One region of the Bradyrhizobium sp. USDA 3397 genome, then DNA from elsewhere that is predicted to be linked to it. Evidence: predicted binding sites of a transcription regulator. Region 1 holds the regulator's gene; each other region holds the start of a gene.
What was found. The regulator HrcA, encoded in region 1, represses chaperone genes, less so after heat shock. The targets are predictions, from matches to a motif close to GTTAGCACTCNCNNNNNGNGAGTGCTAAC.

Region 1 (10,619 bases):
CCGACCTGGCCGCCGATGATATAGGCGCGCTGGGCCGAGCGGATCACCGCATTGGCGATCTTGGGATCGGCCACCAGCACGTCCTTGACCTCGCGCGGCAGGTCGATGACGACGGACTTGCCGATGCCGAGCGACAGAAAGCGCGACCGCGCCGGTGCGATCGTCCCAACCGACGATAAGCCGAGATCCGACGCCTGCATCGGCGCCTGGTCGCCGACCGGCGCTTCCGCGGCAGCGACGACGCCGGGAGCCGCGAGCAGCCCCAGCATCAACATCGTCCCCGCCAGGACCGAGCGCGCGCGCTTCCCCCGAATGCGCAGGCCCGTCCGATCACCCCCGTAGTTCATGCTGTCCCCATCACTTCTGTGACGTCAGTTGCCGTGCCTGGACGCCGTAACGGATTACGTTCACGCCGCCCGGGCGCTTGATCGCCTGGTCCTCGGGCGTGCCGTCGACTGCGTTGGCATCGACGATGCTGCGCAGCGCGAGTGTCAGAGTGCCGCCCTGGCGTGCGGCCGAAAGCGTGGCGATCTGGTCGGGCCGCAGCTCGAGCGTGACGGTCTTGCCGACCACCGCGTTCTGGCCCTCCTTTTCCTTCGGGGCCTGGTCGATCGCGAGCACTCGGATGTTGGTGAGAATGACCTCGGACAGGATGAGGTCGTTGCCGCCGGTCGGGCCGTTGGTGTTGCCGCCGTCCGGATTCTTCAGCCGGCGGGTCAGGACGATGTCGACGCGGTCATTCGGCAGGATGAAGCCGCCGGCGCCGGTCTCGGCTGAAATCTCGGTGGAGACGGCACGCATCCCGGACGGCAGGATCGCGGCCATGAAGCCGGAGCCTTCGGCCTTGACCAGCTTCTGCTCGCGGATCGGCTCGCCCTGCATCAACGGCACGCGCGCGATCGATCCCGCGATCTGCGCCGGTGCCTCGGGCCTGCCGTCGCGGCGGATGAAGGCGCTGCTGGCGGTGGCCGCGGGCCAGGCCTGCCATTGCAGGTCCTCGGGCTTCACGGCCTGGCCGAGCTGGATGTCGTTCTTGGCGATGAGGACCTCGACCGTCGGCAGCTTCTCGGCGACGGGCAGGACGGCCGCGGGCGGATTCTGATAGCCGCTCGCCAGATATGCAGCGACGCCGCCGGCGCCGAGAGCGATGACGAGAACGACAATGCGTGCGGTATTCATACGCTTCTACTCTTACGCGGGGCACTCGAACCGCACCTGGCGTGTTCCCCCGCGTCGATGAGTAGGGAGCAAAAGTATAAGGGGTGTTGCGAGGCCGAACGCGATCGCCGGCCGCGATGCTGGTTTTCGGCAGATGGTGAACGCGGCGTTATTGGGTCGGCCAACGGCCCCGTAGTTTCACCTACGCGGGCACGTACGTTCGCACGACGCGCGCGGCGTCATGGTGAATACGTCGTTAGCGTGCGAGGTGGCCGCGAGCGTCGTCCATAGCCGGGATGGAGAGCAAGCGTAATCCGGGGCCAGTGCAAGTGGGGGGCGTCTCAGATTCGCTAACGCCCCATCCGGGCTGCGCGCAGAGCTCTACTTCTTCCGCTTCGCTTCGATCACGTCCCAGATCTTCGCCGCGACATCCGGGCCGCCGAGCCGTGCGATGGCGCGGATGCCGGTCGGTGAGGTCACGTTGATCTCGGTGAGATTGCCGTTGATGACGTCGATGCCGACGAACAGCAGGCCGCGCTCGCGCAGCGCCGGGCCGACCGTGGCGCAGATCTCGCGCTCACGCGGGGTGAGCTCGGTCTCATGCGCCGCGCCGCCGCGCACCATGTTGGAGCGGAGGTCGTCGGCGGCCGGCACGCGGTTCACCGCGCCGGCGAACTCGCCGTCGACCAGGATGATGCGCTTGTCGCCGTGCTTTACCTCGGGGATGAATTGCTGGATCACCCAGGGCTCCCGGAACGTCACCGAGAACATGTCGAACAGCGAGCCGAAATTCATGTCCTGCGGCATCACGCGGAACACCGCCGCGCCGCCATGGCCGTGCAGCGGCTTCATGACGACCGCGCCGTACTTGTCGCGGAACGCATTGATCTCATCGAGGTCGCGCGAGATCAGCGTCGGCGGCATCAGCTGCGGAAAATTCATGACGAACAGCTTTTCCGGCGCGTTGCGCACCGAGGCGGGATCGTTGACGACCAGCGTCTTCGGATGGATGCGCTCCAGGAAATGCGTCGAGGTGATGTAGGCGAGGTCGAACGGCGGATCCTGGCGCAGCAGCACCACGTCGAACCCGTTCAGCGCCTCGCGCTTGGGCTCGCCGAGGGTGAAATGGTCGCCTGGCTCATCGCGCACGGTCAGGAGCTGAACCGGTGCGACCAGCTCCTCGCCGACCATCGAGAGCTTGTCGGGCGTGTAATAAGACAGGCCATGGCCGCGCTTCTGCGCCTCCAAGAGCAGCGCGAAGGTGGAATCGCCCTTGATGTTGATGCGGGCGATGGGGTCCATCTGGACGGCGACGTTCAGTTTCATGGGCTGCCTTTCAGGTCGAGGCGTCGAATGCCGCCAACACATGGCGCGGAAGCGAGCGCGGCGCAATCAGCATGGCGTCGAATCGCAATTCGAATTCGGCATGCTCGGGATGCGCTGCGAGCCAGCCTTGGGCGGCGTCGATGATGCGCTGCTGCTGGCGCGGCGTCACGGCGAATGCGGCCTCGTCCAGCGTGGCGCGGGCCTTGACCTCGACGAAGGCGATCAGGTTGCGGCGCCGCGCCACGATGTCGATCTCGCCATGCGGCGTGCGGTAACGTTTGGCGAGAATGCGGTAGCCCTTGGCCATGAGGTAGGCGGCGGCACGACTCTCCGCGGAAATACCGGTCTGGAACGCTGCGACGCGCTCGGGCGACGCGACCTTCGGTTCCGCAGGAATCTCAGTCTTCGCCATCGCTGCCCCGCGAATCCTTTGCGAGCTCGAGCGCGCGGGCATAGACCTCGCGGCGCGGCCGGCCCGACAACGCGACCGCGTGCGCCACGGCATCCTTGACGCTGTGCGCGGCAAGCTGCTCGCGCAACAGACTATCGAGCGCGTCCGATGTCAGAACCTCGGCGTCGGCCGCGGGCGGAGCGATCACCAGCACGAATTCGCCGCGTGTCTCCAGCGTTGCAGCCTCGCGCGCCAGCTCGCTCAGCGTTGCGCGCGAAATCTCCTCATGCAGCTTGGTCAGCTCGCGGCAGATCGCGGCCTCGCGCGGTCCCATGATCTCGGCGAGATCGGCCAGCGTATCCTGCACGCGGTTGCCTGACTCGAACATCACCAGCGTCGCGTCGATGCGGACGAGCTCGGTAAGACGGCTGCGCCGCGCGGCTGATTTCGCCGGCAAGAAGCCTTCGAAAAAAAAGCGGTCGGTCGGCAGCGCGGCGACCGACAGCGCGGCCAGCACCGAGGACGGGCCGGGCAGCGCATACACGGCATGGCCGGCGGCGCAGACCTCGCGCACCAGCTTGAAGCCGGGATCGGAGATCAGCGGCGTGCCGGCGTCCGACACCAGCGCGACCGAGCCGCCCTGCCCGAGAGCTTCCAGGATTTTGGGACGCGCGGCCTCCGCATTGTGCTCGTGATATGGCTTGAGCTGGGCCGTGATCGCATAGCGCTCGGTCAGGCGGCGCGTGATGCGGGTGTCCTCACAGGCGATGACGTCGACGCCGGCGAGCGTCTGCAGCGCCCGCAGGGTGATGTCGCCGAGATTGCCGATCGGAGTCGCGACCAGGTGGAGGCCCGGCGCGGCCTTCGGCGCCGCGAGCCGATGGACATCGATGGAGAAACCGCGCGAGGCGGCGTCTTGAGCTTCAGGCGTATTTATCGGGGCCGGCTTTGCGCGCATAATGGAGCCAACTTAGGCACGATCGCTAAGGCTGGGAACCGGCTCGCCGAAAAAGATCGTGCCCAAGGATCGTATCCGGGTGAGGGGCGAGGAACGGACGGGAATGTGATCGGTCGAGATCGCGCCGGGAGGCAGGAGGGGCCCTCGCGCCATATTCGCGACGGAAACGCCGCCTTGATGAGTGAATGAGTGACGGCGAAGAGTAGCCGGGACGGGATTGCGGCCGCGTTAAGCGATTGTTATCCTTTTGTTTTGGTTAACTATTTGCCGACACACTGCCTGAATCCGCGGCCTGTGTCGCGGAAAGCAATGTCGTGATCGGCCGGCGACGGCGGGTCGGAAGAGAAGCTGCCATGGTCGGCCCGCGTCATCCAAAGTCTCACCTTCCGGGGTCCCGATCGCCAGGGGCGACCCGGCGGACTGCGCTCGGCCTGTTGCTCGGCGCGCCCGTGCTGTCGGCCTGCGCCGGCGTGCAGCAAAGCCTCAGCCAGTTCTCCAACCCGTTCTCGAGCTCCGCACCGCCGGCCCAGCCGGCTGGCCCGCAGCAGCAGGCGACGACCGCCGGCACCGGCGGCGTGAAGGTCGGCCTGATCCTGCCACTCTCAGCTGCCGGCAATGCCGGGCTCGCCGCGCAATCGATGCGCAATGCCGCCGAGATGGCGCTGGCCGAGTTCCAGAACCCGAACATACAGCTCCTGATCAAGGACGACAATGGCAGCCCGCAAGGCGCGCAGGCCGGCGCGCAGCAGGCGGTCGACGAGGGCGCCGAGATCATTTTGGGACCATTGTTCGCACAGTCGGTGCCGGCGGTGGCGCAGGTCGCGCGCACGCGCGGCATTTCCGTGATCGCGTTCTCGACCGATTCCAGCATCGCCGGACGCGGCGTCTATCTGCTCTCGTTCCTGCCGGAGTCGGACGTCAACCGCATCGTCGAATATTCCGCCGGCATCGGAAAGCGCTCCTTCGCCGTGCTGGTGCCCGACAACGCCTATGGCAATGTCGTCGAGGCCGCGGTGAAGGCGGCGGTGCCGCGGCGGGCCGGGCGCATCGTCGCGTTCGAGAAATACGGCGCCGATCGCGCCACGCCGGCGCGCACCGTGGCGCAGCAGCTCGGCAGTGCGGACGCGCTGTTCATTGCCGATGACGGCGATGCCGTCGTGTCAGTCGCGGACGCCATGACTGCCGCGGGCGCGAACTTGCGCAACATCCAGCTGCTTGGCACCGGCCTTTGGGACAATCCGCGCGTCTATGCCAGCGCCGCGCTGCAGGGCGGCCTTTACGCCGCGCCCGATCCGGCCGGCTGGCGCGCCTTCTCCGGCCGCTACCGCACGAAATACGGCGCGGAGCCGATCCGCACCGCGACCCTTTCCTATGACGCGGTCGCGCTCGTTGCCGCGCTGGCCCGCACGCAAGGCGGCCAGCGTTTCTCCTCCGACGTGCTCACCAACCCCTCCGGCTTTGCCGGCATCGACGGCCTGTTCCGCTTCCGTGCGGATGGCACGAATGAACGCGGGCTCGCCGTCATGAAGGTGACGCAAGGCGGCGGCGTCGCCGTGGCGGGCTCGCCGAAGAGCTTTGGGGCGTAGCTCGGTGCTGTAGGGTGGGCAAAGGCGCTCTTGCGCCGTGCCCACTATCTCTTTCGATAATGAAAGTTGCGTGGGCACGCTTCGCTTTGCCCACCTACGAGAGTTCCTTACGCAGCCAAATCCGCGACCACGGCATCCAGCACCGGAAAACCGCTGCTGGTCACGCGCAACCGTCCCGTTGCATCCACCGTGATCGCGCCTTCCTCGCGCAAGAGCGCGATGCGGCGGGGGTCGAGCGGGCGGCCGGCGAGGGCCTTGTAGCGTTCGGGATCGATGCCTTCGGCGAGCCGCAATCCCATCAGCAGGAATTCGTCGGCGCGTTCCTCGCTGTTGAGGAGCTCGTCGCTGACGACACCGTCGCCGTTGGTCTCGACCCGCATCAGCCAGGCCTCGGGACGCTTCTCGGTGGCGGTGGCGTGCCTGATCCCGTCGATGTCGAGGCGGCCATGTGCGCCGGGGCCGATGCCGGCATATTCCTCGCCGCGCCAGTACACCAGATTGTGCCGGCACTCGGCGCCGCGCCGCGCGTGATTGGAGATCTCGTAAGCGGGCAGCCCGAGCTTGTCGCAGGTCTCCTGCGTGACGTCGTAGAGCGCGCGGGCGACCGCTTCGTCCGGCGTCTTCAGCTTGCCGGCCTGGTGCAGGCCGAAGAAAGGCGTGCCTTCCTCGATGGTCAATTGATAGAGCGACAGATGCTCGGCCGCTTCATCGATGGCGTGCCGCAGCTCGCCCGCCCACATCGCCGGCGTCTGGTCGGGGCGGGCGTAGATCAGGTCGAACGAATAGCGGTCGAACGCGCGGCGCGCGATGGCGACGGCATCGAGCGCTTCGCGCGCGCTGTGCATGCGGCCGAGCGCTTTGAGCGAGGCGTCATCGAGCGCCTGCACGCCGAGCGAGACGCGGTTGACGCCGGCGATGCGATAACCGGCAAAGCGCGTGGCTTCGACGCTGGTCGGGTTCGCTTCCAGCGTCACCTCGACGTCGCCTGCGACGGTCCAGTGCTTGCCGATCGCGTCTAACACCGCGCCGACGGTGGCGGGCTGCATCAGTGACGGCGTGCCGCCGCCGAGGAAGATCGAGGTGACCTCGCGGCCGGGCGCGCGTTCGGCGGTCGTTGCGATCTCGCGCGCGAAGGCGGCGGCAAACCTCGCCTCGTCGATCGCGGCATGGCGGACATGGCTGTTGAAGTCGCAATAGGGGCACTTCGACAGGCAGAACGGCCAGTGCACATAGACGCCAAACGCATCCTTGTTAGCGCGGCTCAAGGCAGATCTCCGCCAGTTTCCGAAAAGCGCGGGCGCGGTGCGACAGGCCGAGGCCGAGCGGCGGCAGGCCGTGCTTCTCGATGCTGGTCATCTCGCCGAAGGTGCGGCTGTGCCCGTCCGGCAGGAACATCGGGTCGTAGCCGAAGCCGGCCGTGCCGCGCGGTGGCCAGATCAGCGTGCCGTCGACGCGCGCCTCGACCTCCTCGCGATGATCGTCGGGCCAGGCCACGCAAAGCGCGGAGACGAAGTGGGCCTTGCGCTTGTCCGGCGTGGTGGCGCCGCGCTCCTGCAGCAGGCGCTCGATCTGCGCCATCGCCGCGTTGAAATCCTTGGATGGACCGGCCCAGCGCGCGCTGTAGATTCCCGGCGCACCGTCGAGTGCGTCGACGACGATGCCGGAATCGTCGGCGAAGGCGGGAAGCTTGGTCGCCTGCGCTGCGGCGACCGCCTTGATCGCAGCGTTGCTGCGGAAATCGTTGCCGGTTTCCTCGGGCTCGGGGAGGCCAAGCTCGCCTGCCGACACCGCCTCGATCCCGTACGGCGCGAGCAGCTCCTTCATCTCGGCGAGCTTGCCGGGATTGTGAGTGGCGATGACGAGCTTGTCGGTGATTCGGCGGTGCATGGGCCTATTGACTACGCCACGGCCAGTTTCTGCAAGTCCACCAGACGCGCAATGCCCTTCTGCGCCAGGGCGATCAGCTTCAGGAACTCGTCCTGCGTGAACGGCTCGCGTTCCGCGGTGCCCTGCACCTCGATGATGCGGCCATCGCCGGTCATGACGAAATTGGCGTCGGTCTCGGCTTCCGAATCCTCGGCATAGTCGAGATCGAGCACCGGCGTACCGTTGTAGATGCCGCAGGAGATCGCGGCGACGTTGTCGCGCATCACGTTGGCCTTCACCATGTTGCGCGCCTTCATCCAGTTGATGCAATCGGCAAGCGCCACCCAGGCGCCGGTGATCGAGGCCGTGCGCGTGCCGCCGTCGGCCTGGAGCACGTCGCAATCGACCGTGATCTGACGCTCACCGAGCGCTTCGAGATCGACGATGGTGCGAAGCGAGCGACCGATCAGACGCTGAATCTCGACGGTGCGGCCGCTCTGCTTGCCGGCGGAGGCCTCGCGGCGGGTGCGTTCGGAGGTGGCGCGCGGCAGCATGCCGTATTCGGCGGTGACCCAGCCGCGGCCCTGACCCTTCAGCCACGGCGGCAGGCGGTCCTCCAGCGTGGCGGTGACCAGCACATGGGTGTCGCCGAATTTCACCAGGCAGGAGCCTTCCGCATATTTGACCACGCCGCGCTCCAGCGTCACGGGGCGCAATTCGTCGGGCGCACGGCGGCTTGGCCGCATGGGAAATCTCCAAAACTCGCGGGAATAGGCTGTTCGCGGTGCTTGTAGGTGGGGCGGGGGTGGGCGGCAAGGGCTTATTCACCCCCTGACCGCCGGCCCGTAAACGCGACGCTTGTCAGAAGCGGCCCGGATGGACAAATTATAAGTATCTGAGAGGAGTTACCGTCTGTGGCCCATCACGATCCGATCCATCTGATCGCGCCGCGCGCAGGCCTTGCCCAGCTCAACGAGCGTTCCCGCGACATCTTTCGTCAAATTGTCGAAAGCTATCTCGCGACCGGTGAGCCGGTCGGCTCGCGCAACATTTCCCGCCTGATCGCCATGCCGCTGTCGCCGGCCTCGGTCCGCAACGTCATGGCCGATCTGGAACAGCTCGGCCTGATCTATGCCCCGCACACCTCGGCCGGCCGGCTGCCGACGGAACTGGGCTTGCGCTTCTTCGTCGATGCCCTGATGCAGGTCGGCGACCTCAACGAGGCCGAGCGGCAGGCGATCCAGAGCCAGCTCTCGTCCGTCGGCGAGGCGCAATCGGTCGAGGCGGCGCTGGACCAGGCCTTGATGCGGCTCTCCGGCCTGACCCGGGCGGCCGCCGTCGTGCTGACGCCGAAATCCAATGCGCGGCTGAAGCACATCGAATTCGTCCGCCTGGAACCGGAAAAAGCGCTGGTGATCCTGGTCGGCGAAGACGGCCAGGTCGAAAACCGCGTGTTGACGCTGCCGCCCGGAGTTCCCTCTTCGGCGCTGACGGAGGCCGGCAATTTCCTCAATGCGCGGATCCGGGGCCGTACCCTGGCCGAGGCGCGGCTCGAGCTCGAGACCGCACTCGGCGAGGCCCGTGCCGAGCTCGATCAGCTGACACAGAAAGTGATCTCGGCCGGCATCGCCAGCTGGTCCGGCGGCGAGAGCGAGGATCGCCAGCTCATCGTCCGCGGCCATGCCAATCTGCTCGAAGATCTGCATGCGCTGGAGGATCTGGAGCGGGTTCGGCTGTTGTTCGACGACCTCGAGACCAAGCGCGGCGTGATCGACCTGCTCGGCCGGGCCGAGACCGCCGAAGGCGTGCGCATCTTCATCGGCAGTGAGAACAAGCTGTTCTCGCTGTCGGGGTCGTCCACCATCATCTCGCCCTATCGGGATGCCGCCGGCCACATCGTCGGCGTTCTCGGCGTGATCGGCCCGACGCGGCTGAATTATGCCCGCGTGATCCCCACCGTGGACTACGCCGCCCGCATCGTCAGCCGCCTCTTGGGGGGCTGACCGGCCTTTCCGCCGATCACGGGCGCTTGATTTTCGCGAGTTTAGGCACGATATCCGGGCCAACATCCCTGAAACGAGTTCGAGATCAGAGCCGATGACCGAGCAAGACCGGCAACCCCAAGACACGACTGCAGCGACCGGCGAGCCCGTGGTGTCGAAACCCTACATCATGCCCGACGATCCCGAGCCGGGTTCGGTCGAAACCCTGCAAAAGGAAGCGGCTGAAGCGCGCGACCGCATGCTGCGGACGCTGGCCGAGATGGAGAATTTGCGCAAGCGCACCGCCAAGGAAGTCGCCGACGCCCGCCTCTACGGCATCACCGGCTTCGCGCGCGACGTGCTCGACATCGCCGACAATCTCCAGCGTGCACTCGATGCCGTTCCGGCGGAGGCGCGTGCTGCGGCCGATCCCGGCCTGGTCTCGTTGATCGAGGGCGTCGAGCTCACGGAGCGCGCGCTGCTCAACGCGCTGGAAAAACACGGCGTGAAGAAGCTCGATCCTCAGGGCCAGAAGTTCGACCCGAACTTCCACCAGGCGATGTACGAAGTGCCTGACGCGTCGGTGCCGTCGGGCACCGTGGTGCAGATCATGCAGGCCGGCTACACCATTGGTGACCGCGTGCTGCGCCCGGCGCTGGTCGGCGTCGCCAAGGGCGGCGCGAAGACTGCGCCCGCGGCGAACAACAACGAGTCGAGCAGCGCGGCGAATTGAGTGTTGGCGTCATTCCGGGGCTCGACGAAGTCGAGAACTATGGTGCGCAATGCGCACCTGAGAATCCATCGAACAGCAGAGACAACCGCACAATGGATTTCGGGCTCGCGCTGAAGCGCGCCCCGGAATGACGGAAGATGGCGCGCCGCCTACGCGCTCACCGCGATATCCGCAGACTGAATCCGCTTCACGCCCGCCTTGGCCATGTCGGCCCAGGCCTTGGCGAGCGAGCCCTGCGTGTCGATGCCGCGGCAGGCGTCTTCCACCACATAGACCTCGAAGCCCGCCTTGCGCCCGTCGAGCGCGGTCCAGGCGACGCAGAAATCTGTCGCAAGACCAGCGACGAAGACGCGCTTGATCTTGCGGCCCCTCAGGTAGCCGGCGAGCCCGGTCGAGGTCTTGCCGTCGGCCTCGAGGAAGGCCGAATAGCTGTCGACGTTCTTGTGAAATCCCTTGCGGATGATGAGCTCGGCGTGCGGGATCGACAGGTCCTTCGACAGCGCCGCGCCCTCGGTGCCCTGCACGCAATGGTCCGGCCACAGCACCTGCTTGCCGTAGGGCAGGTCGACCGTTTCGAATGGCTTCTTGCCGGAATGAACCGACGCAAACGAAACGTGGC
Region 2 (10,619 bases), 1.6 Mb from region 1:
TATGGCCTATGCTCTCGTGACGTCGGCGACGATCCACTCGACCACCGATGCGGCTGCGCCGAGTTGCCACATCATCGTGTCCACTTCACGCCCACCAGTCCGCAGCCCAGACCTGGCTTGCGTGAAACGGTCCTGCAACAAGGCCCCAAGCGGGCCTATGTGGCGAACGAGATTCACGTGGCGTTTCGGAGCTCGAGCTCAGAGCATACAATAACGACAGGACTCATGAGTCTGCGCGCATGCGGCAGCGGACCGCACCTCTGAGCCGTTCCGCTCTCGGTTGGCTCGCTTGCGGCACTTGATGGTCGCATCCGGCGCCCGTTCGATGTGGTCTATGCGTGGCACATCAACCCGGCGTTGCCTTTCCTTCCGGAAGCGGCTTTGGATCTGGCTCACGTCGCGCAATCGAACAGAGGCGTGACAATTCAGTGCGAGACGGTTTCGCCGACCAAGCCCGCATCGGCACTGTTGGGTGCGGGTCGCATCCCCTGCCATCATGTTGCCGCCCTGTATCGATCCCAGAGGTTTTAGTGCGGTCTTCTCCGCTAAGCGTCTGCTGATCGCCTTTCACTGGAGCGCAGCACATTAGGCATAGGAAAGGACTCCCTAGCGATCGCCAATGACAGCGCGGGCCACCAAGAGATTGACCACCGCATCCGCTAGCTGCTCGGCCGTTTGTCCCAAAGTCGTGAGATGCATTTCCGGCCTTAACGGCCTTTCGTATGGCGCATCGATGCCGGTGAAGCTCTTTATCTCGCCAGACCTCACCTTGGAATATAGACCCTTGGGATCCCGCCGCTCGCATTCTTCAAGCGGCGTGTCGACAAACACTTCGATGAACTCTTCCTCATCAAACAGATTGCGTATCATGTCGCGTTCAGCCCTGTAGGGCGCGATAAACGAGCAAATTACGATCAACCCGCTGTCTGCCATCAACTTGGCGACTTCCCCGACACGCCGAATATTCTCAGCGCGGTCGGCCTGGGTGAAGCCAAGATCCCGATTCAATCCGTGCCGGAGGTTGTCTCCATCCAGAATCATTGTGTGGCAAGACATTGCAAACAGCTTTTGATCGACGATGTTTGCAATGGTTGATTTGCCCGCGCCGGACAGCCCGGTGAACCAGATGACGCAAGGCTTCTGGTTCTTGAGTGCGGCACGCGCTGCTTTATCTACCGACAGCGGTTGCAAAGCGATGTTGGTCGCCCGCTGCACCGCAAAGGCGATCATGCCGGCTCCAACCGTGCGATTCGTATGGGGATCGATGACGATAAATGATCCCGTCTTCCGATTGCTATCGAAGGGATCGAACGCCACAATCACTGCCGTCGCCACTTTGCAAAACCCGATCTCGTTTAGATGAAGCGTCCGTGCTGCCAGGTGCTCACGTGTGTTGACGTCGATCCGGTGCTCGATTGCGGTGATGCTGCCGGTTTTGGTCTGTGACCCAACGCGCAGGATGTAATTGCGTCCAGGGACGAGCGGGTCCTTGTCCATCCAGATGAGATAGGCGGCGAACTGGTTGGCGACCTTGGGAGGCTCGCTCGGGCGCGCCAGAAGATCGCCGCGGCTGATGTCGATTTCGTCTTCCAGGGTGATGGTAACGGCATCGCCGGCCTCAGCGCGGGGAAGATCGCCCTTCTGGGTCACGATCCGCTTGATTCGGGTAGTTTGACCGGACGCTGCGGCAACGATCTCGTCGCCTGCCGAGATGCTCCCGGAAACCACCGAGCCGGCATAACCGCGGAAATCCTGATTGGGCCGGTTCACCCACTGGACCGGAAAACGGAAGGCAGTAGCCGCGTTGGGCTGGATATCGACGCTGTCCAAATGGTCGAGCAGGCACGGACCAATATACCACTTGGTATGATCTGAACGGCCGACAAGATTGTCGCCGTAGCGGGCGGAGATCGGGATCGGAACGATAGAGGTGAAGCCAAGACCGGCAGCAAAAGTCGAATAGTCGTCAACGATCCGATCAAAACTCTTCTGCTCGTAGTTGACGAGATCGATCTTGTTCACTGCTAGCACGACATGACGAATTCCGAGCAGGGAACAGATGAAAGAGTGGCGCTTGGTCTGGACCAGTACGCCCTTTCGAGCATCGATCAAGATGATGGCGAGCTCGGCATTCGAGGCGCCGGTTGCCATGTTGCGGGTGTACTGCTCGTGGCCGGGAGTGTCGGCCACAATGAACGAGCGACGCTGGGTGCTAAAGAATCGGTAGGCCACATCGATTGTGATGCCCTGTTCCCGTTCGGCTTCAAGCCCATCGACGAGCAGCGCGAAATCAATGTCACTGCCGGTAGTGCCGTGCCTAGCGCTGTCCCGTTCCAGCGCCGTGAGCTGATCTTCGCAGATCATCTTGCTGTCATGCAGCAGCCGGCCGATCAGTGTCGACTTGCCGTCATCCACCGAACCGCAGGTGATGAATCGCATCTGGTCCTTTGTTCCGGCCCCAACCAGACACTTGGTCGTCGCTATGAAAGTCATTAAAAGTAACCTTCCCGCTTTTTTTTCTCCATCGAAGCGGCTTCATCGGTATCAATTAAGCGTCCTTGGCGCTCAGATACTCTCGCATTCCGCATTTCTTCTACAACTTCCTGGATCGTCGTCGCGTTGGAATCGATGGCTCCGCTCAGGGGATAACATCCCAGAGTGCGGAATCTGACCATCCTCATCTCTGGTGTTTCATTGGGCTTAAGCGGAAATCGTCCGTCGTCCACCATGATCGTTGCGCCGCTTCGCCGTACGACTGGCCTCTGCTTTGCAAAGTAGAGAGGCACAACTGGGATCTGCTCGAGCATGACGTATTCCCAGATGTCGAGCTCGGTCCAGTTCGACATTGCGAACACACGCATGGTTTCGCCCTGCCGAATTCGGGTGTTGAAAAGATTCCAAAGCTCCGGCCGCTGGTTGCGGGGATCCCAGACATGCCCGGCCGAACGAAAGGAGAATATCCGCTCTTTCGCGCGACTCTTTTCCTCGTCACGTCGTGCTCCGCCGAAGGCCGCATCGAACTGATAGAAATCGAGCGCCTGCTTCAGGGCGTCTGTCTTCATCACTTGAGTGTGAAGCGCCGACCCCGAATCGATCGGGTTGATGCCGCGTTCGATGCCTTCCTTATTCACGTGCACGATCACCTTGACGCCAAGCCGCTTGGCTGTCTGATCCCGGAACGTGATCATCTCGCGGAACTTCCAGGTTGTATCCACGTGCAGCAATGGGAACGGCAACTTCGCGGGATAGAAGGCCTTGATTGCAATGTGCAGCATGACGCTCGAGTCTTTTCCGATCGAATAGAGCATGACCGGCTTACTGAACTCGGCGACCACCTCTCGCATGATTTCGATGGATTCAGCTTCGAGGCGGCGAAGATGTATTGGCAGCATAAGTTCTTTCCGATGAAAGGCTCTCTCTTGATTAAGGTGCCGCTTTGATTGGACCGATTCCCAGGCGGCTGAATAGCGCTTCCGTCGGCTCAAACGTCGCGGCGGCGAACAGCAATGACAGTCCAACACTCATGTGCCATTCGATCTACTGGTCGGCAATTAGCATGACACCAGTGCGCTCGAAAGCTTCTGCTGCCCTGATTTCTGTTCAATAGCAGGCTAAGAAGTACAGTGAGAGCAGGGCTTTTGCTCTGGCGTGCAAGTCATGGCACGCCATTGTTGAGAGCCACCTCAAGCCGAGCGATCTCGCCTCGGAGCGTCTCGATAACGGCATCGCGATCACGCCTAGCGTCTAGCTGCACGGCACGATCAAGCTCCGAGGCCAACAGCGCTTGGCTCAACAGAGCTGCCGTCGAATTTGCCAGTGGCACACCGTCCTCAGTTTCGGACCCAGACATATGTTGTGCTTCGGCGTTTCTCGGAAGCTCGGAGCTGCGGTAAGAGCTCTCAGTAGGCTCGCGGACACTATGGGTTGGCGCCCCAGCGCTGGAGGAATCCAGGTGCGTTGCGCCTACATCGGAGCAGCGCAAATTCCACCAAATTTCAAAAATCCGACGATAAAGTTCGGTTACCTCTTTCCCTTTATCCACAACTCCAGCTTGCTGTGCCTGTCGTAGTTCTTGCTCATATCCGAGCTCCACCAACAGATCTGCGCCGATTAGATCGGTTACTGTTTGCATCTCTTCGATGCTCAGTTGGTTTTGCCAGGCGTGGACAGAGCGGTCATCGACCGCCTGTCTATCCAGGATCTTTCGATCTCCGAAGCTACTTGACTGAAGATAGTGGGTTTGCTCAGTCGTGGTTGGCGCGGAGATTGTTGGATCAAGGCCAAGGCCCACGATCACGCGGCGGACTTCCGCTTCCGGCTGCGCGACAAGGCGCTCGTACTGCACTAGCTGCGTCTGCGGTCGAGCCCGGTGCGCTGCAAGCTTAGGAAGCCCCAGGACCAGATCAGCGAGTGCAGATGCAATGCTGTCGGGTACACGGATCAGAAGATCGGCGAGCGACGATATGCTGATGGAACAGGAGGGTTCTGCGTGGAGGGGGATGCCCCACGTCGACTTCAAGGAAGCGGCAATAGCATAGGGATTGCGCATCAGAAGGATGTGTGGCGTCTTTGGATAGAGAGTTTCCAGAAACTCAAGTACCATCCAATAGCGCGGCGACTTGTCTATGAGGATACGCTTGCCCGCCGCTGCCAAGTACTGGCCATACGCCGCGTCGGCAAAAGCGCGGCTGACGACCGTACGATCTATACGAGCCAAGAATTCAGAGGTCGCGGTCTTGATCATTGATGCGACTGCCGGGTGACGGTGGTCTACCCTGCCAAATTCGTTTAGGGCCAGCATTAGCCAGGGCTCGGGGGGAGCTGTGATGTCCGGATGCTGCTGTAGCAGGTGGGCAAGGAGTGTCGTCCCGGAGCGTGGAAGGCCAAGGAGAAAGCATACTGCGGGCGAATGATTAGTATAGTCGACCATGAGTCCCCCCTATGCGTGCACAAGCTGAGCGGCCATCGCCGCGGTCATCGCTCGAACAAAGTAACGGTAGCCCTGCGGTTCTATAAGGATTGAACCCGGGCGCGGCATGGTCATGTGAGAAGGAAGTCGCCTGCAACTCATCGTCTGAAACCTATCGAATTCGATCCATACGGCAGGATCCGGCGCTTTGGCAGCTCCAATTGGCCCCCCGGCTCCTAGCAGACGTGAGACAAAGGGTGATCTCAATCGTACGAAGATAAACAGCTGATTTGGGAAGGGTTGAAAAAACTATACTGAGGTTTATCGCCAGATGAGACGCTTATCGCGTCTAGGGCGCAGCTTCTTGTGCCCTGTGGTCCCTCGCACAGTGCAGAGCCAAGAGCTTCATACTCGTGCCTGATGCCAAATACCCATTCTAGTCCGACGGCAGGTCTTGTCTTCGTGCCATGAACCGGACGCGCTCACTTGGTGGTCTGCGCATACCCGGCCGGCGAAAGGTCGCATGGCAATGCGCGGAGCTCGTTCGCACCACTCTGTAGCTACTACGGCGAAGCGCAGTTTACTTCAAGCGCTGCGCCGAAGCTGGCACGAGAAGGAGGAAGTCGTCTGCAATGCCGAGCAGGAGCGCCGAAAGAACATTGCCGCCTGATGCAGCTCGAAACTTAGCAAGGTCGAACACCCCTGTGTCGCATTTTTGCGGCACCGTCTGGCCGCGGCCTGGCAGAACACCGCCCGTGATGCCAAAGCCCGAACATCTCTCCATCAAGCACGACCTTCAAGCTGTGATCTAGGCGCGCCTGATCGAGATCAAAGTCCAAAGAAGGTTTTTTTTCAGCTGATTATTCTAACGCCGAACTCGCACTGGCGGCTCGACAACTCGAGGCGGAGCCGCTGTCCGCGTGTATACGCCATCCGGCGAGATCGCATAAGGACGGGCTCTAGTGAGAGGAACATATGCCCGTTTCGTGGCGGCCTGAGACAGCTTCGCGCGCGCCAGACCGTCCATTTGCTCCAAAGTCAATTCCGCCGCAATGCCGGCAGAGGCACCCTGGCGTAAACCGGGCAGATCGGGCGCGAGGGCTAGCGGACCATCGATCCAAGCAGGCAACCCGATCTCGGCGCAGGATTCCAAGACCGCGCGATCTTGCGAATTCAGCTGACGGTTTCATTTGAAGCTACTCCAGATCGGCAGCGCTTTACCGTCTGGTATAAGATCATGGCTTGCAAGGCGGGGGCGAAAGGAATCGAACTGTAAAGCGATATTGGTAGAGAGACAGAGCTCACTCAGGATAGGTGCTCGGCGGCAAGCTCGCGAGGTTAACTGGCCCGAAGCGGATTCACAGCTCGGCGGTGAGTGAGGATTTTCCTCCTACAAACACTTGTTCCCCAACAAATCAGTCCTATTTCAGGTGCGCCTGCGTTGGCACTCACGGGCCTCGATTGCCAGCAATCGAGAAATACTCAACTTGTGTAACTGCTTAGGAGAGATCTGCATGGAATTCCGTCCGCTTCACGACCGCGTCGTAGTCAAGCGCATCGACGCAGAAGAAAAGACCGCTGGCGGCATTATCATTCCGGACACTGCGAAGGAAAAGCCCTCCCAGGGCGAAGTCATCGCCGTTGGCCCGGGTGGCCGCGACGAGTCCGGCAAGTTGGTTCCGATCGATGTCCAGGTCGGCGACCGCATCCTGTTCGGGAAGTGGTCAGGCACTGAGGTCAAGATCGACGGCCAGGAGCTGTTGATTATGAAGGAAAGCGACATCTTGGGCGTTCTCACGGATCCGTTCGCCAAGAAGAAGGCCGCCTAAAATACCGCTCGCAGGACTCATCCTGAGGAGCGCATGCCGCGCGCCGCCAAGGATGAGACCAAGTGAAACACTCAGGAAAACCCACATGTCAGCCAAAGAAGTTAAGTTCGGCGTAGACGCCCGCGACCGCATGCTGCGCGGCGTCGACGTTCTCGCCAACGCGGTGAAGGTCACACTCGGTCCGAAGGGCCGCAACGTCGTGCTCGACAAGTCGTTCGGCGCTCCCCGCATCACCAAGGACGGCGTCACCGTCGCCAAGGAGATCGAGCTCGACGACAAGTTCGAGAACATGGGCGCGCAGATGGTGCGCGAAGTCGCCTCCAAGTCCGCTGACGCGGCCGGCGACGGCACCACCACCGCCACCGTGCTTGCCGCTGCGATTGTTCGCGAGGGTGCCAAGTCGGTCGCCGCCGGCATGAACCCGATGGACCTCAAGCGCGGTATCGACCTTGCGATCGAAGCCGTCGTGGCCGACCTCGAGAAGAACTCGAAGAAGGTCACCTCGAACGACGAGATCGCCCAGGTCGCCACCATCTCGGCCAACGGCGATGCCGAGATCGGCAAGTTCCTTTCCGACGCCATGAAGAGGGTCGGCAACGAGGGCGTCATCACCGTCGAGGAAGCCAAGTCGCTCGAGACCGAGCTCGACGTGGTCGAGGGCATGCAGTTCGACCGCGGCTACATCTCGCCCTACTTCGTCACCAATGCCGACAAGATGCGCGTTGAGATGGACGATGCCTACGTCCTGATCAACGAGAAGAAGCTCTCCTCGCTGAACGAGCTGCTGCCGCTGCTCGAGGCCGTGGTGCAAAGCGGCAAGCCGCTGGTCATCGTCGCCGAGGACGTCGAAGGCGAGGCCTTGGCCACGCTCGTCGTGAACCGCCTGCGCGGCGGTCTGAAGGTCGCGGCCGTCAAGGCTCCGGGCTTCGGCGATCGCCGCAAGGCCATGCTGCAGGACATCGCGATCCTGACCGGCGGCCAGGCGATCTCGGAAGATCTCGGCATCAAGCTCGAGAACGTCACGCTCAACATGCTCGGCCGCGCCAAGAAGGTGATGATCGACAAGGAGAACACCACGATCGTCAACGGCGCCGGTAAGAAGGCCGACATCGAGGCGCGCGTGGCCCAGATCAAGGCGCAGATCGAGGAGACCACCTCGGACTACGACCGTGAGAAGCTCCAGGAGCGTCTTGCCAAGCTCGCGGGCGGCGTCGCGGTGATCCGCGTCGGCGGCGCGACCGAGGTCGAGGTGAAGGAGCGCAAGGATCGCGTCGATGACGCGATGCATGCGACCCGCGCGGCCGTGGAAGAAGGCATCGTTCCGGGCGGCGGCGTCGCCCTGCTCCGTGCCTCCGAGCAGCTCAAGGGCCTGCGCACCAAGAACGAGGACCAGAAGACCGGCGTCGAGATCGTGCGCAAGGCGCTGTCGGCCCCCGCTCGCCAGATCGCGATCAACGCCGGTGAAGACGGCTCGGTGATCGTTGGCAAGATCCTGGAGAAGGAGCAATACGCGTACGGTTTCGACTCGCAAACCGGCGAGTATGGCAACTTGGTTTCAAAGGGCATCATCGATCCGACCAAGGTGGTGCGCACCGCGATCCAGAACGCAGCCTCTGTTGCCGCCCTCTTGATCACCACGGAAGCCATGGTTGCCGAGCTGCCGAAGAAGAATGGAGCCGTGCCCGCTATGCCGCCGGGAGGCGGCATGGGCGGCATGGACTTCTGACCACTCTCGCTAAAAATGCGACCCCGGCAGCGAAATGCCGGGGTCGTCTTTTGGCGCAGAACTCTTTCCACATTGCGATTCTGGTGCGCTAGTCTAGTGCTCGCCGGATATGGCGATCAGCAGTTGCCAAAGCCATACAGACGCTTCGCTTAGGATTTCGCCGCCTGCGCGATAATGGCATCCGTCAAGTCAGGGCAGGCGGGAGGAACGGATAATCAATTGCATAGAACGGCAGACCTGGAAGCCGAAGGCACGGCATTTTGATGCGACTATCCCATCAAGGCCGGTCCTCCTCTGTGACGTTGGCGACCTCGGATCAGTTCAACCGTCCTGGAATATGCCGGGCTTGCGTCGTGCAACAAGCCGCACCGCAGGTGACGCGAGTCTCTCTGGAATGATTACGAACACAGCATGTCCTCAGGCACGATGAGAACTGGCGAAGCGGAAATGCCGCTCGTCCATCTATCTCCTCTGAGAAATCGGCACCGGAGTACAGAGCTGGCAAACCGCACTTAAACGAGCTAGCTAGAGGTTGGGCGCTAAGAGCGAACCGAACCGGCGATCGTCCGCCAACTCAAGGAGCGCCCTCTGCACAGGCGCTTACTGACCGACCTAAACGGATGACGCCTGCAAGAGGTAGTGGTTTCCGGGAAGACTGGAGCACGGTCGACAATCAGAAGCAAAGAGCTTAATCCAGTCGGAAGCGCTTTCGCCCGAGCGCTACGAGTTCCCGGTCGGTCGAAGGATTGCTTGTCTCGACTTGGATGGTGAGGTCCAGCCTGTTTGCTCTCAGAAAGTGCATTAGCTGAGTGTGCTCGGTCTCCGGCCCGATGATCAGCAGATCGGTGCAGCTACTCAGGACCCCACCTATCCTGACGAGAAACGTTGAATCATTATTCACACCGGAAGCTCCAATCGTACACGATTTATGCGCGCGCACGGTCGTGGCGCTGACGCCCGTTAGCCCTATGAAGAATATCTTGGCAATGAGTCGGTCGATCCACACCACCGCGTGCGAATGAATCTGTTCTGCCATTTTCTAACCCCTGAATGAGAGCGCAAGCCGCTCACGCAATTGCCTGCGGCTGATGATGCCGAACACAGCGTCGATGGACTGGCGGCAGATCGCGTTTACCCTGAGCATCTTGCTGCTCGGAAAGCAAAAGCTTCATGCTGCGGGCTGCGTCTTCATCACTGAAGGTTTGTGGACTGCGCTCCGTTGTCCAAAAATCATCCGAATGATCCTTGCACGGAGGAGAGCTCTTTGCTGAGAGGTCTCGCGGAGCTTGGGAGTAACTGGATAGAGTCATAGAGCGCAAGTAGCTCGATGGGGATCGCTGTTATAAGCGGGACAATCAAATCACGATAATCTGCCCTTCCGTGAACCTCGCGCGCTTCACCTGTCCGCCTTCTTTTAGGGTACAAACAGGCCCGCTCCGTGAGCTCTCCATTCAAACGCGCTGATGCCGACAGGCCACCAACTGCGCTGGCGGCCTCAACGAACTCCCTCGCTGACATTACTCAATCCACAAGCCGCTTGGATGCATAGGTGTATTCGAGTGCCAGCCGGCGCGCATGTTCCTTGAGATTGGCAGCCACGCTGTGTCCACCCTCGAAGTTCTCAAAGTAAAAATAAGGCTGGCCGAGGGCAGCAAGCCTAGCGGCTGCCTTGCGGCCGTGCGCCGGGTGCACGCGATCATCCTTTGTGGAGGAGAGAATGAAAGGCATCGGGTAGGTCTTGCCGGGGACCAGCCTCTGATAGGGCGAGTAGGCCTCGAGCCATCCGCGCTGCTCCGTAACGGCGGGATCACCATATTCACCGATGTAGGAGGCGCCCGCGGCCAACTTTGCGAAGCGAAGCATGTCGAGCAGCGGCACCTGCATGATTGCCGCATTGAAAAGGTCGGGTCGCTGCGTAATTGCGGTGCCTACCAGCAGACCTCCCTGGCTGCCGCCGACCACGCCCAATCGACGCGGAGAGGTGATCTTCCGGCGAATCAGGTCCGCGACGGCGATGAAATCGTCCCACGTCCGCTGCTTTGTGGCCCCCTGGGCAGCCTCGTGCCATCGCGGCCCAAACTCGCCGCCGCCGCGCAGGTTTGCCAGAACATATGCATTGCCCTGCTCAAGCCAGAGCCGCCCTATCGCTCCGTCA
Region 3 (10,619 bases), 820 kb from region 1:
GATCCGCGCTCTTCGACGTGGTCAATAAAAAGCAAAAGCCGTTTTGTTTGGTAAACGGACAGCGCGTTTGGATTCACCACGTCGCGAGTGCGCCTGCAATTTGGCGATCAGCGTTTATTTTCGATGAACGCCGCGCGGTGATGGTTAATCGCTTCTTTGCGCCGCGTCGCGCGCGGCCGATCAGCAGTTCCTGCTGTGAACTTCGTGTTAAATCGCTTCTGTCTACAAAGACGCGTGAGTGAGGTGGGGGGAGTATCCTGATGGCTGTTCACCGCAAGCGTTTTCGCGTCGAAGATATCGTCGGTGGCGAGATGCCCATTGTAGACGTAACTGAAGAGGCACTCCCGATGCATAGCGAGATCATGGCCGAGCTTCGCGCGATCCGCGCCCAGATGGCAAAGGGCATCGTCGCGGCCCCGCTGTCCGGCAGCGCTGCCATGGCGGCGATCGACGCCTCGACCGCGCACGAGCTTGCCGAAGCGCGCACCATGCTCGAGACCTACCGGGCGCAGATCGAGCAGTGCGAGAAGCTGAAGGTCGAGCTCGACCTCATCCACGACGCCATCGACCGCACCAAGCGCGAGATCGCGACGCTGCACGGCAAGAGCTTCGACGGCGGCGAGATGGCCAAGGTCAACGGCGAGCTCGGCGCCGTGGTCGGCGGCACCGAGCAGGCGACCCAGCAGATCCTCGAAGCCGCGGAATCGATCGACCAGGCCGCCAGCGCGATGTCCAAGGTGGACTCGATCGATCAGCAGAAGCGCCTTGCCGACGACATTCAGGAACGCGTCATCTCGATCTTCGAAGCCTGCAACTTCCAGGACCTGACCGGCCAGCGCATCAGCAAGGTCATGGGCACGATGAAGTTCATCGAGCAGCACATCAACGCGATGATGGAGATCTGGGGCGGCGTCGACGCGATCAAGTCCCATGTGCCGGCGCAGGTCGACAATCGCAGCGAGGAGGAGAAGCTCCTCAACGGCCCCAAGCTCGCCGGCGACGTCGGCCACGCCTCGCAGGACGACATCGACGCGCTGTTCGACTGAGCGGGGGCGATATAGGAATAACAAAACGCCGGCCTTGGGCCGGCGTTTTTTGTTTAGGACCCCTCCGCTGTCATCGTCCGGCTTGACCGGACGATCCAGTATTCCAGAGGCATCAGTGATTGAGCCGGGAAGCCGCGGCATACTGGATGCCCCGCCTTGGCGGGGCATGACGAAGGAGAGATATTACGCCCTGGGCGCGCAGCGGACGTAGACCATGTTGCCGTAGCGGGTGCCGGCGTCCTTGTCGATGAAGCGGGTGATCATGACGCGACCGTCGAAGGAGACGATTTCGCGGTCCTGGTCGCCGGGGGTCGGGCCGGCCGGCCCGATGTAGTTCTTGCCGCTCGGCGAGCCCTTCAGCCGCAGCTCCTGCGGCGTCGCCTGGTCGGCGAGATGCATGATCACGCCACCGGAGGAACCGGCGGTGATCACGTAGGGGTTTCTGCATTGCTCGCGCGCCATCTTCTCGGTGCGGGCGCGATCGGCCGGGTTCTGGAACGAGGCGAGGCCCCAGCGGCCGACGATCTCGTCGGCGCGGATGCTGGCGGGCATTTCCGGAGCGACGCCAGGTTCGGCTTCGGGCGGCGGCGGGGACGACGTGAGGGACGGCAGGTTGAAGCCGCCGCCGCAGGCGCCCAGCAGCAGCGCCAGACAAGAGACGACCGCCAGATTGGCAACCGTGCGCGCGTGAGCCGAACTGATCATGGCATTCCCCCGAACAAGACCATGGCCGCACCCCTCCCGCAGCCAAGCGCAAAACCGCTGCCGGAGCAATGACGTCGTTCTCTACGGCGACGCCCCGAGCGAGTTTCCAATGCCACCATCCTATATCCGCCTCAACAATCGCTTAACCACCTTTGCTTGACAGGATCGCGGCCAAGCCATATTTCCGGACCCACTATTAGCACTCGGAAAGCCCGATTGCTAAGCGCGCCGTTCGATCCTCGACGCGAGGGCGGACGGAAGCGCCGCCCCACCGACCCCACTACTTCCGAAGCGAGCCTCCAAAGGGAAACGTCATGGCTAAATCCAAATTTCGTCCGCTGCATGACCGTGTCGTGGTCAAACGTATCGACGCCGAGGAAAAGACCAAGGGCGGCATCATCATTCCGGACACGGCCAAGGAAAAGCCGTCCCAAGGCGAGGTCGTCGCCGTCGGCCCCGGCGGCCGCGACGAGACCGGCAAGCTGATCCCGATCGACCTCAAGGTCGGCGACCGCGTGCTGTTCGGCAAGTGGTCGGGCACCGAGGTCAAGATCGACAACGAAGAGCTCCTGATCATGAAGGAGTCGGACATCATGGGCGTGCTGGCCTAAGGCCGTCCGCCTGAACAGCCGCTGAATGTCATGCCCGGATCCAGGCGATCCGGGCATCCATCGTTCCGCCGCACGGCACAAGACAACACACATCACATAACACGAGGGATTGCAGACCATGGCTGCCAAAGACGTCAAGTTTTCCGGAGACGCGCGCGATCGCATGCTGCGCGGCGTCGACGTTCTCGCCAACGCCGTCAAGGTGACGCTCGGCCCCAAGGGCCGCAACGTCGTCATCGAGAAGAGCTTCGGCGCCCCCCGCATCACCAAGGACGGCGTCACGGTCGCCAAGGAGATCGAGCTCGAGGACAAGTTCGAGAACATGGGCGCCCAGATGGTGCGTGAGGTCGCCTCCAAGACCAACGACCTCGCCGGCGACGGCACCACCACCGCGACCGTGCTGGCCCAGGCCATCGTGCGCGAAGGCGCCAAGGCAGTCGCCGCCGGCATGAACCCGATGGACCTCAAGCGCGGCATCGACACCGCGGTTGCCGCCGTCATCAAGGACATCGAGAAGCGCGCCAAGCCGGTCGCCGCCTCCTCCGAGGTCGCCCAGGTCGGCACCATCTCGGCCAACGGCGATGCCGCCATCGGCAAGATGATCGCCCAGGCGATGCAGAAGGTCGGCAACGAGGGCGTCATCACCGTCGAGGAGAACAAGTCGCTCGAGACCGAGGTTGATATCGTCGAGGGCATGAAGTTCGACCGCGGTTATCTCAGCCCCTACTTCGTCACCAACGCCGAGAAGATGACCGCCGAGCTCGAGGACGCCTACATCCTCCTGCACGAGAAGAAGCTCTCGGGCCTGCAGGCCATGCTGCCGGTGCTGGAGGCCGTGGTGCAGTCGGGCAAGCCGCTCGTCATCATCGCCGAGGACGTCGAGGGCGAGGCGCTGGCTACCCTGGTCGTCAACCGGCTCCGTGGCGGCCTGAAGGTGGCCGCGGTGAAGGCGCCGGGCTTCGGTGACCGCCGCAAGGCCATGCTGGAGGACATCGCGATCCTGACCGGCGGCCAGCTGATCTCCGAGGAGCTCGGCATCAAGCTCGAGAACGTCACGGTGAAGATGCTCGGCCGCGCCAAGAAGGTGGTGATCGACAAGGAGAACACCACGATCGTCAACGGCGCCGGCAAGAAGCCTGACATCGAGGCCCGCGTCGGCCAGATCAAGGCCCAGATCGAGGAGACCACCTCGGACTACGACCGCGAGAAGCTGCAGGAGCGCCTCGCCAAGCTCGCCGGCGGCGTCGCGGTGATCCGCGTCGGCGGCGCCACCGAGATCGAGGTCAAGGAGAAGAAGGACCGGGTCGAGGATGCGCTCAACGCCACCCGCGCCGCGGTTCAGGAAGGTATCGTCCCCGGCGGCGGCGTCGCGCTGCTCCGCGCCAAGAAGGCGGTCGGCCGTCTCACCAACGCCAATGACGACGTCCAGGCCGGCATCAACATCGTGCTGAAGGCGCTGGAAGCCCCGATTCGCCAGATCTCCGAGAACGCCGGCGTGGAAGGCTCGATCGTGGTCGGCAAGATCCTGGAGAACAAGTCCGAGACCTTCGGCTTCGACGCCCAGAACGAGGACTATGTCGACATGGTCGAGAAGGGCATCATCGATCCCGCCAAGGTGGTGCGCACCGCGCTGCAGGACGCCTCCTCCGTGGCCGGCCTCCTGGTGACCACCGAGGCCATGGTCGCCGAGATGCCGAAGAAGGAAGCTCCGCCCGCCATGCCCCCCGGCGGCGGCATGGGCGGCTTCTAAGCCTTCCGTTCCGTGACAGAGTTGCGAAGGCCGCCTCCGGGCGGCCTTCTTTTTTGCCGACCCTGCCCGTTTCGCTTTCCGATTCAACCAGCGGCCAAAACCCACTACGGTGGCGCGCCGATTCTGATTGTTTGGGCATGATCCTCAGACCGCTTCACGCTTTCCGGATCATGGCCGTTGCGCGAGGATGTCATCGATGCGTGCGCTTCTGGTTTGCTCCACGGCCGTTCTGGCCCTGCTCGCCGTTCCGCCGCAGGCCTCCGCCCAGATGAAGCTGTCGCCGAAGGCGACCGCGCCGGGCGGAGCCGAGACGCGCTATTTCACCGCGATGGACGGGCTGATGGACGGCAATGCCGACGTGATCCTGAAGGAGACGCGCCAGGGCAAGACGCTGACCGCGGCGGTGCTCGACGTCTGCTACCCCATCGCGAAAAACTCCGACCGCAAGGACCGCTTCGTCGTCAACCTCCAGGTCGCCGGCCAGACGCTGACCGGAACGACGCAGAGCATCAGTGAGAAGTCGCCGGTCAGCGTCAAGCTGACGCGCAAGCAGTCCGGCGACATGTTTGAATTCCGCGGCCAGATCGCGATCGGCCAGGCGGTGACCGAAGTGACCTCGCCGGACAATTCCGATCTCAGCGAAAAGGAATTCCTGGACAGTCAGAGCTCCGACGACGGCATCACGGCGCAGCCAAAGGATTTCACCGACGTCTCGCCGGAAGCGATCGCGGTCAAGGTCAAGCTCGACGCCGCGACCGAGTTCCTGAAGAGCCTGAAGGGCCAGGAGGTCGAGGTGACGCTGGCGAGCCTCAATGTCGGCTGCGACGCGCTGCGCGCGGGCGAGCAGACCATCACCATGTCGGTCGATCCCGAGCGCGCCGGCGCGCTGCTGGCGAAATTCAAGGCGATGCCGGGCGTCACGGCCGCAGGCTGGACCGCAGGCATGACCGAGATGGACCGCACCATCCGCTTCCCTGCGGCCGACTGGCGCGAGGGCGACAAGATCAACAAGGGCAAGCTTGCAACGGCGGTGGCGAGCGTGCTGAGCAGGACGCTCGCCGCAAAGGCGGTCACGCAAAACTTCAACCCGGCCACCGGCAGGCTCAAGCTGGTGTTCAAGCGGCCGAACCAGGACTTCCCGGCACTCGAGCTCACCGACACGATCGAGGTCGCAGGCCTGGTCTCGCCCGACAAGCCGGGCACCACGGACAAGCTCATGCTCTGGATCGGCAGCCCGGCGACCACGACGGCCGACGAGGGCAGCGGGGCCAGGCTCAATCTGTCCGACGATGCGAGCCTCGACGAAGAAGGCGATCTGCCCGACGACAACGGCTCGATCGAGGCGCTCGTCAAGGAGCTGAAGGGCCAGCGCTGGGACGCCGACAAGTCGGTGTGGAAGTAGGCTGAGACAGCCACCGCTGTCATCGCCCGGCTTGACCGGGCGATCCAGTATTCCGAGACAGCAGCGATGGAATCGATAGGTGCGGCGTACTGGATTCCTCGCCTTCGCGGGGAATGACAGAGACCTAATTCCCCGTCGTCCTGAAGCGCAGCGGCTTCGGGCCGATTAGCGTCAGCACGTCGCCCTGGCGCTTCCAGGTCTCGACGCTGCCGAGGGCTGCGACGAGCTCGTCGTCGGCCTGCGCTCTCGCCGGCGGACAGTTGCGGTTCTCGATCTGGCCGGGCACGAAGATCACGGTGTTGCCGGCGACCGAGAACTGGCCCTTGCCGCCCTTGCACCAGAGCTCCAGCACGACCTCGCCATTGTCGCCGATCTCGATGTTGGGAATCCGCTTCGAGCCTGCCTGCGGCAACGCCTCCAGCGTCATCTCGGTGCCGAACGGAAACCCCTCCTGGGCACGCGCGAGTGTGGACATCGCGAACATTGCAACCGCCGCACACACCAATCGCTGGAACGAAACCATGAGACCTCTCGACCGACCTGACTTGCCGCACCTTCTATGAGACGGCGGGGGCGTTGAGAAGGTTCGCGCATGGTCGATCCGGGCGCACCGGCATGGCGAAGCCCGGGGCGCCTCGAACGCCGAACGAGAAAGCGAGCCGCGCCGCAAAATTCGCGCATGCGGCGGTTCCCGGCCGCTCACAAGGTCGCGAAATCCCGGAGCACCCTGCCCCGCACCGGCGGGCACCATGCTAGGGTTGCTGGCTGCGACAATCCAACGCAAATTGCAGAACTTGCGACTTTCGTCTAAGCGCGCCCATTTCCGCCATCGCCTCAGCTATTTGGCTCTGGGCATCGTGCACATCCCCTGAGGAGATCCAGCTCTGTGAACAACATCCGCGCCACGCTCGCGATCGTCTGGCGAATCGCCATCCCTTATTTCCGGTCAGAGGACAAATGGGCCGGCCGCGGCCTGCTCGCCGCGGTGATCGTGATCGAACTGCTGCTGGTCGCCATCGATGTGCTCGTGAACCAATGGTACAGCCGCTTCTACAACTATCTCCAGGAGCGCGACTGGAACGGCTTCGTCTGGGAGCTGGGCGTCTTCACACTGCTCGCGAGCGCCAGCGTCGCGCTTTCCGTCTACCAGCTCTATCTCAATCAGTGGCTCCAGATTCGCTGGCGGCAATGGCTGACGCGTCACTATCTGGCCGAATGGCTGAATAGCGCGACCCACTATCGGATGCAGCTCAAGGGCGATGCGGCCGACAACCCGGACCAGCGCATCACCGACGACGTCCGGAGTTTCGTCGAGCAGACTCTCAATATCGGCATCGGACTGCTCTCCTCGATCGTCACGCTGCTCTCGTTCGTGGTTATTCTGTGGGGGCTGTCGAACGCGGCACCGCTGCATATCTCCGGCATCGACTTTCCCATCCCCGGCTATTTGGTATGGGCGGCGCTCGTCTACGCGATCTTCGGCACACTGCTCACGCACTGGATCGGTTCGCCTCTGGTCAATCTCAATTTCGAGCAGCAGCGCTACGAGGCCGACTTCCGCTTCAACCTCGTCCGCGTGCGCGAGAACTCCGAACAGATTGCGCTGCTCAAGGGCGAAGGCGCCGAACGCGAACGACTGCTGCTCCGCTACGGCTATGTCGTCGGCAATTGGTACGCGATCATGAGCCGGACCAAGCGTCTGACTGCCTTCACGGCGAGCTATTCCCAAGCCGCCGTGATCTTCCCCTTCATCCTCACTGCGCCTGCCTATTTCGCCGGTAAGATTCAACTTGGGGGGATGGTGCAGACCGGGTCCGCGTTCGGCAGCGTGCAGAAGGCCCTGTCCTTCTTCGTGACCGCCTACCGATCCCTGGCCGAATGGCGTGCGGTGGTTGCCCGCCTCGATGGCTTCGAAATGTCGGTCGCCTCGGCGGTCAATCTGCCGGCACATGAGCCTGCCATCGCGCTGGAGGTCGCCGGCCGCCATATCGACCTCGAGCAGCTCTGCGTGAACCTGCCCAACGGCACGCCGCTGGTCGCCGCCAAGGCCTTCACCATTCAGGCCTCGGAGCGCGTGCTGGTGACCGGACCGTCCGGCTCCGGCAAGTCCACGCTGTTCCGGGCCATCGCCGGCATCTGGCCGTTCGGCACCGGCACGGTTGTGGTCCCGGAAAAGGCAAAGCTGATGATGTTGCCGCAGCGGCCCTATTTCTCGGTCGGTGTGTTACGCGATGCCGTGGTCTATCCGGCAGCGCCGGGCGCGTTCGACGCCGCGCAGGTCCGCGAGGCCCTGATCGCGGTCGGGCTGCCCGATCTCGCCGAGCGGCTGGACGAGGACGGCCATTGGAACAGGATGCTCTCGCTCGGCGAGCAGCAGCGTCTCGGGCTTGCGCGGGCGCTGCTGCATGCGCCGGACTATCTGTTCCTGGACGAAGCCACCGCCTCGCTCGACGAGCCGTCGGAAGCCCGGCTCTACCGGCTGCTGACGGAGAGACTGCCGCAGGCCACCATCGTCTCGATCGGCCACCGCTCGACGCTCGATGCCTTCCACACCCGCAAGGTGGCGCTGGTGAAGGACGGTGCGATCCACGTCGTCGGCGGCGAGCGGAGTGCGGCGGAGCCGAGCGCCGCACGCTGAGGCGAGCGCTGTGTGGCCGCTGGTCATCAAGTTCGAGTCGGGTCAAGCCCGGCCATGACGGCGTGGAGAAAAGCAAAAGGGCGGCAGGTTGCCCTGCCGCCCTCGCGAAGTCGTTTCGGGAGGAAGCTTACTTCAGATTGCTCATCGCCGTCAGGTCGAACGAGAGCTTGGCCACGCCGGCCGCGCTGCACCAGTTGGAGCCGAAGCCGCCCGGGTTGATGGGGGTGAAGCTTCCGGTGAACTTCGCGGTGTGATCGCTGGTCAAGGCGTTGCAGTCGCCCTTGTTCAGGTCGGTGTCGTGATAGCGCAGATCGAGCGTGAACACCTTGTAGGTGAAGCCAACGCCGACGTTCCAGGTGTTATAGCTCGGCTCCTTGATGCCGTTCGCATAAACCGGATCGCCCGCGATGCCGTAGAAGATGTCGGAAGTGCCGAACCACTGCCGGCCGAACTCACCCGACACATACATGCCGACGCCGCTGGCACCGAAGATCGTGCTCGGGGCGGTCCACTTGGCGGTGATCGAGGCGTAATTGCCCCAGGCGCCGAGGTTCAGGAAGTTCGGCGAGTAATACTCGTTGAAGCCGACCGTCCACTGATCGTTGATGACGACGTTCAGCTTGGCATACGCTTCGAAGAAGCTGGCGTCCTTCTTGGCGAAGTTGCCGTTGATGGGAAGGCCGATCGCGCCCTGCGAGTAGTCGATGTCGCCGCCACAATTGCCCTGAGCCAAGGTGCCCTGCGAGCCGAAGCATTGTCCGCCCGGATAGAGGTAGCCCCAGAGACCGAAGTCGAAGGCGAACATGCCGAAGGTCGGGCGGATACCGCCGTAGAAGTCGACTTCCGCCGCAGCGCGGTTCGGGAAGGAGATGCTCGAGGCGGACGTACCGACGTAGAGCTGCAAGTCCTTGGTGACGTTGTAGCGAGGCTCGAAATAGGCCGTGACGGCCGGCTTATGGTTCGACTGGGTGATGCCGCGGAAGACGTAATCGCTCATGATGCCGCCGCCGAAGGCGATATCCCAAGGATCGAACGCCGGGGGCGGCGGGGCCTTCAATGCCTTCACGCGCAGATCTGCCGCGAACGCCGAACCCGTCGTCACCATTGCCAGCGCCGTTGCCAACAAAGCCACTTTTTTCATTTCGGTCCCCATCTACCCGTTCTTACTTAGCAGTCGCCCCCGGAAGCCCCCCGGGGCATGCGGCCTACCTGCAAAATTGCGTCACTGCGGCAATTTGGATCGATGGACAGGAACCGTGAAGCAAAAAGCGCGAGCATCTGCCGACTTTTTAGGCGTTTTGACGAATTCACGAAAGGTTGTCAGGCTGTGTGGCATCTCGATCACATTATTTGCATTCCAGGGTGCAGTGCAGACCCGTGTAAACCCGGGGATCGCCAGGCGGCGTGACACCTTCGCTACGAATCAGGCTGGGCCCCGTACGGCGGCCGATGGGGCCGCTCGCCGCGATGCAAAAAGGCCGCAGCACCGGGGTGCCGCGGCCTTCTCGTTACAATCCCAAGTAACAGTCCCGAGTGACAGTCCGAAGGCGATGAGAGACCGCCTTCCTACCCCTGCCCCTCGGCCGGCGCCGCTTCCGCAGAAGACGAAGGCATCGCCCAGCTTGTCTCGGCGGGCGCGGGAGTCTCCGCCGGTGCCGACGGCTTCGGAGCAGGCGCTGCCTTCGCCTTCTTCGGTGCCGCCTTCTTCGCGGCCTTCTTCGGAGCAGCCTTCTTGGCCGCCGACTTCTTTGCGGTCGTCTTGGCAGCCTTCTTCGAGGCGGCCTTCTTGGCAGATTTCTTGGTGGCCTTCTTGGCCGCCTTCTTCTTCGTCGCCTTCTTCGCGGATTTCTTCGCCGCTACGGCCTTCTTGGCCTTTTTGGCCTTCTTGCTTTTCTTCTTCTTCGCTTTCGCCATCGTGGTCCTCCTGTTGCCGCCGAACAATGCTTGATCGGGCGTCTTCAGTCGTCACCTCGGGAGGACAGTTCGGGCTCCTGAAAGCTCAAACCTGCGCGTTCAGTGCCGGCCGCGCCCCGCCCGTCGCCCAATCGAGAAGCTCAATCGTGTGTACGACCGGAACTGACGTGCCACTGGCAATCTGCACCATGCAGCCGATATTGCCCGCGGCAATCATGTCCGGCTTGACGCTCGCGATGTTGGCGACCTTGCGATCACGCAACCGACCCGCAAGCTCGGGCTGGAGAATGTTGTAGGTCCCCGCCGAACCGCAACACAAATGGCTCTCGGGCACATCTTTCACCACGAATCCATTCTTGGAAAGCAATTCTTTCGGAAGCCCTGTGATTTTCTGTCCATGCTGCAACGAACACGCGGAGTGATAGGCGACGACGATGTCGTCCGCTCGCGCCGCCGTCGCAAGCTCGAGGCCGGCGACGTATTCGGTGATGTCCTTGGCGAGCGCCGAGATCCTCGCAGCATCGGCCGCGAACGCTGTGTCCTCGCGCAGGAG

Region 2: a site for HrcA is predicted at 6,350-6,378, ahead of groES (co-chaperone GroES). Genes of this name have one in related genera too.
Region 3: a site for HrcA is predicted at 1,947-1,975, ahead of ACVWYQ_RS19185 (co-chaperone GroES). Genes of this name have one in related genera too.

Annotation. Positions count from the first base shown of each region.
Region 1 is NZ_JBSSDS010000001.1:4,986,024-4,996,642, reverse strand. Features, by position in the region: gene ACVWYQ_RS23075 (type II and III secretion system protein family protein) at 1-347, opposite strand, end outside; gene cpaB (Flp pilus assembly protein CpaB) at 358-1,179, opposite strand; gene gshB (glutathione synthase) at 1,540-2,484, opposite strand; gene ACVWYQ_RS23060 (YraN family protein) at 2,495-2,896, opposite strand; gene rsmI (16S rRNA (cytidine(1402)-2'-O)-methyltransferase) at 2,883-3,833, opposite strand; gene ACVWYQ_RS23050 (penicillin-binding protein activator) at 4,187-5,419, shown strand; gene hemW (radical SAM family heme chaperone HemW) at 5,527-6,684, opposite strand; gene rdgB (RdgB/HAM1 family non-canonical purine NTP pyrophosphatase) at 6,671-7,306, opposite strand; gene rph (ribonuclease PH) at 7,318-8,031, opposite strand; gene hrcA (heat-inducible transcriptional repressor HrcA) at 8,200-9,288, shown strand; gene grpE (nucleotide exchange factor GrpE) at 9,383-10,000, shown strand; gene pncA (bifunctional nicotinamidase/pyrazinamidase) at 10,150-10,619, opposite strand, start outside.
Region 2 is NZ_JBSSDS010000001.1:3,426,734-3,437,352, forward strand. Features, by position in the region: gene cysN (sulfate adenylyltransferase subunit CysN) at 607-2,493, opposite strand; gene cysD (sulfate adenylyltransferase subunit CysD) at 2,493-3,392, opposite strand; gene noeE (nodulation protein NoeE) at 3,656-4,930, opposite strand; gene groES (co-chaperone GroES) at 6,424-6,738, shown strand; gene groL (chaperonin GroEL) at 6,824-8,464, shown strand; gene ACVWYQ_RS16040 (hypothetical protein) at 9,153-9,500, opposite strand; gene ACVWYQ_RS16045 (prolyl oligopeptidase family serine peptidase) at 9,986-10,619, opposite strand, start outside.
Region 3 is NZ_JBSSDS010000001.1:4,168,307-4,178,925, forward strand. Features, by position in the region: gene ACVWYQ_RS19170 (hypothetical protein) at 1-2, shown strand, start outside; gene ACVWYQ_RS19175 (protein phosphatase CheZ) at 261-1,046, shown strand; gene ACVWYQ_RS19180 (hypothetical protein) at 1,230-1,751, opposite strand; gene ACVWYQ_RS19185 (co-chaperone GroES) at 2,066-2,362, shown strand; gene groL (chaperonin GroEL) at 2,481-4,112, shown strand; gene ACVWYQ_RS19195 (hypothetical protein) at 4,309-5,514, shown strand; gene ACVWYQ_RS19200 (META domain-containing protein) at 5,639-6,037, opposite strand; gene ACVWYQ_RS19205 (ABC transporter ATP-binding protein/permease) at 6,401-8,152, shown strand; gene ACVWYQ_RS19210 (TorF family putative porin) at 8,280-9,293, opposite strand; gene ACVWYQ_RS19215 (histone) at 9,719-10,066, opposite strand; gene glcF (glycolate oxidase subunit GlcF) at 10,152-10,619, opposite strand, start outside.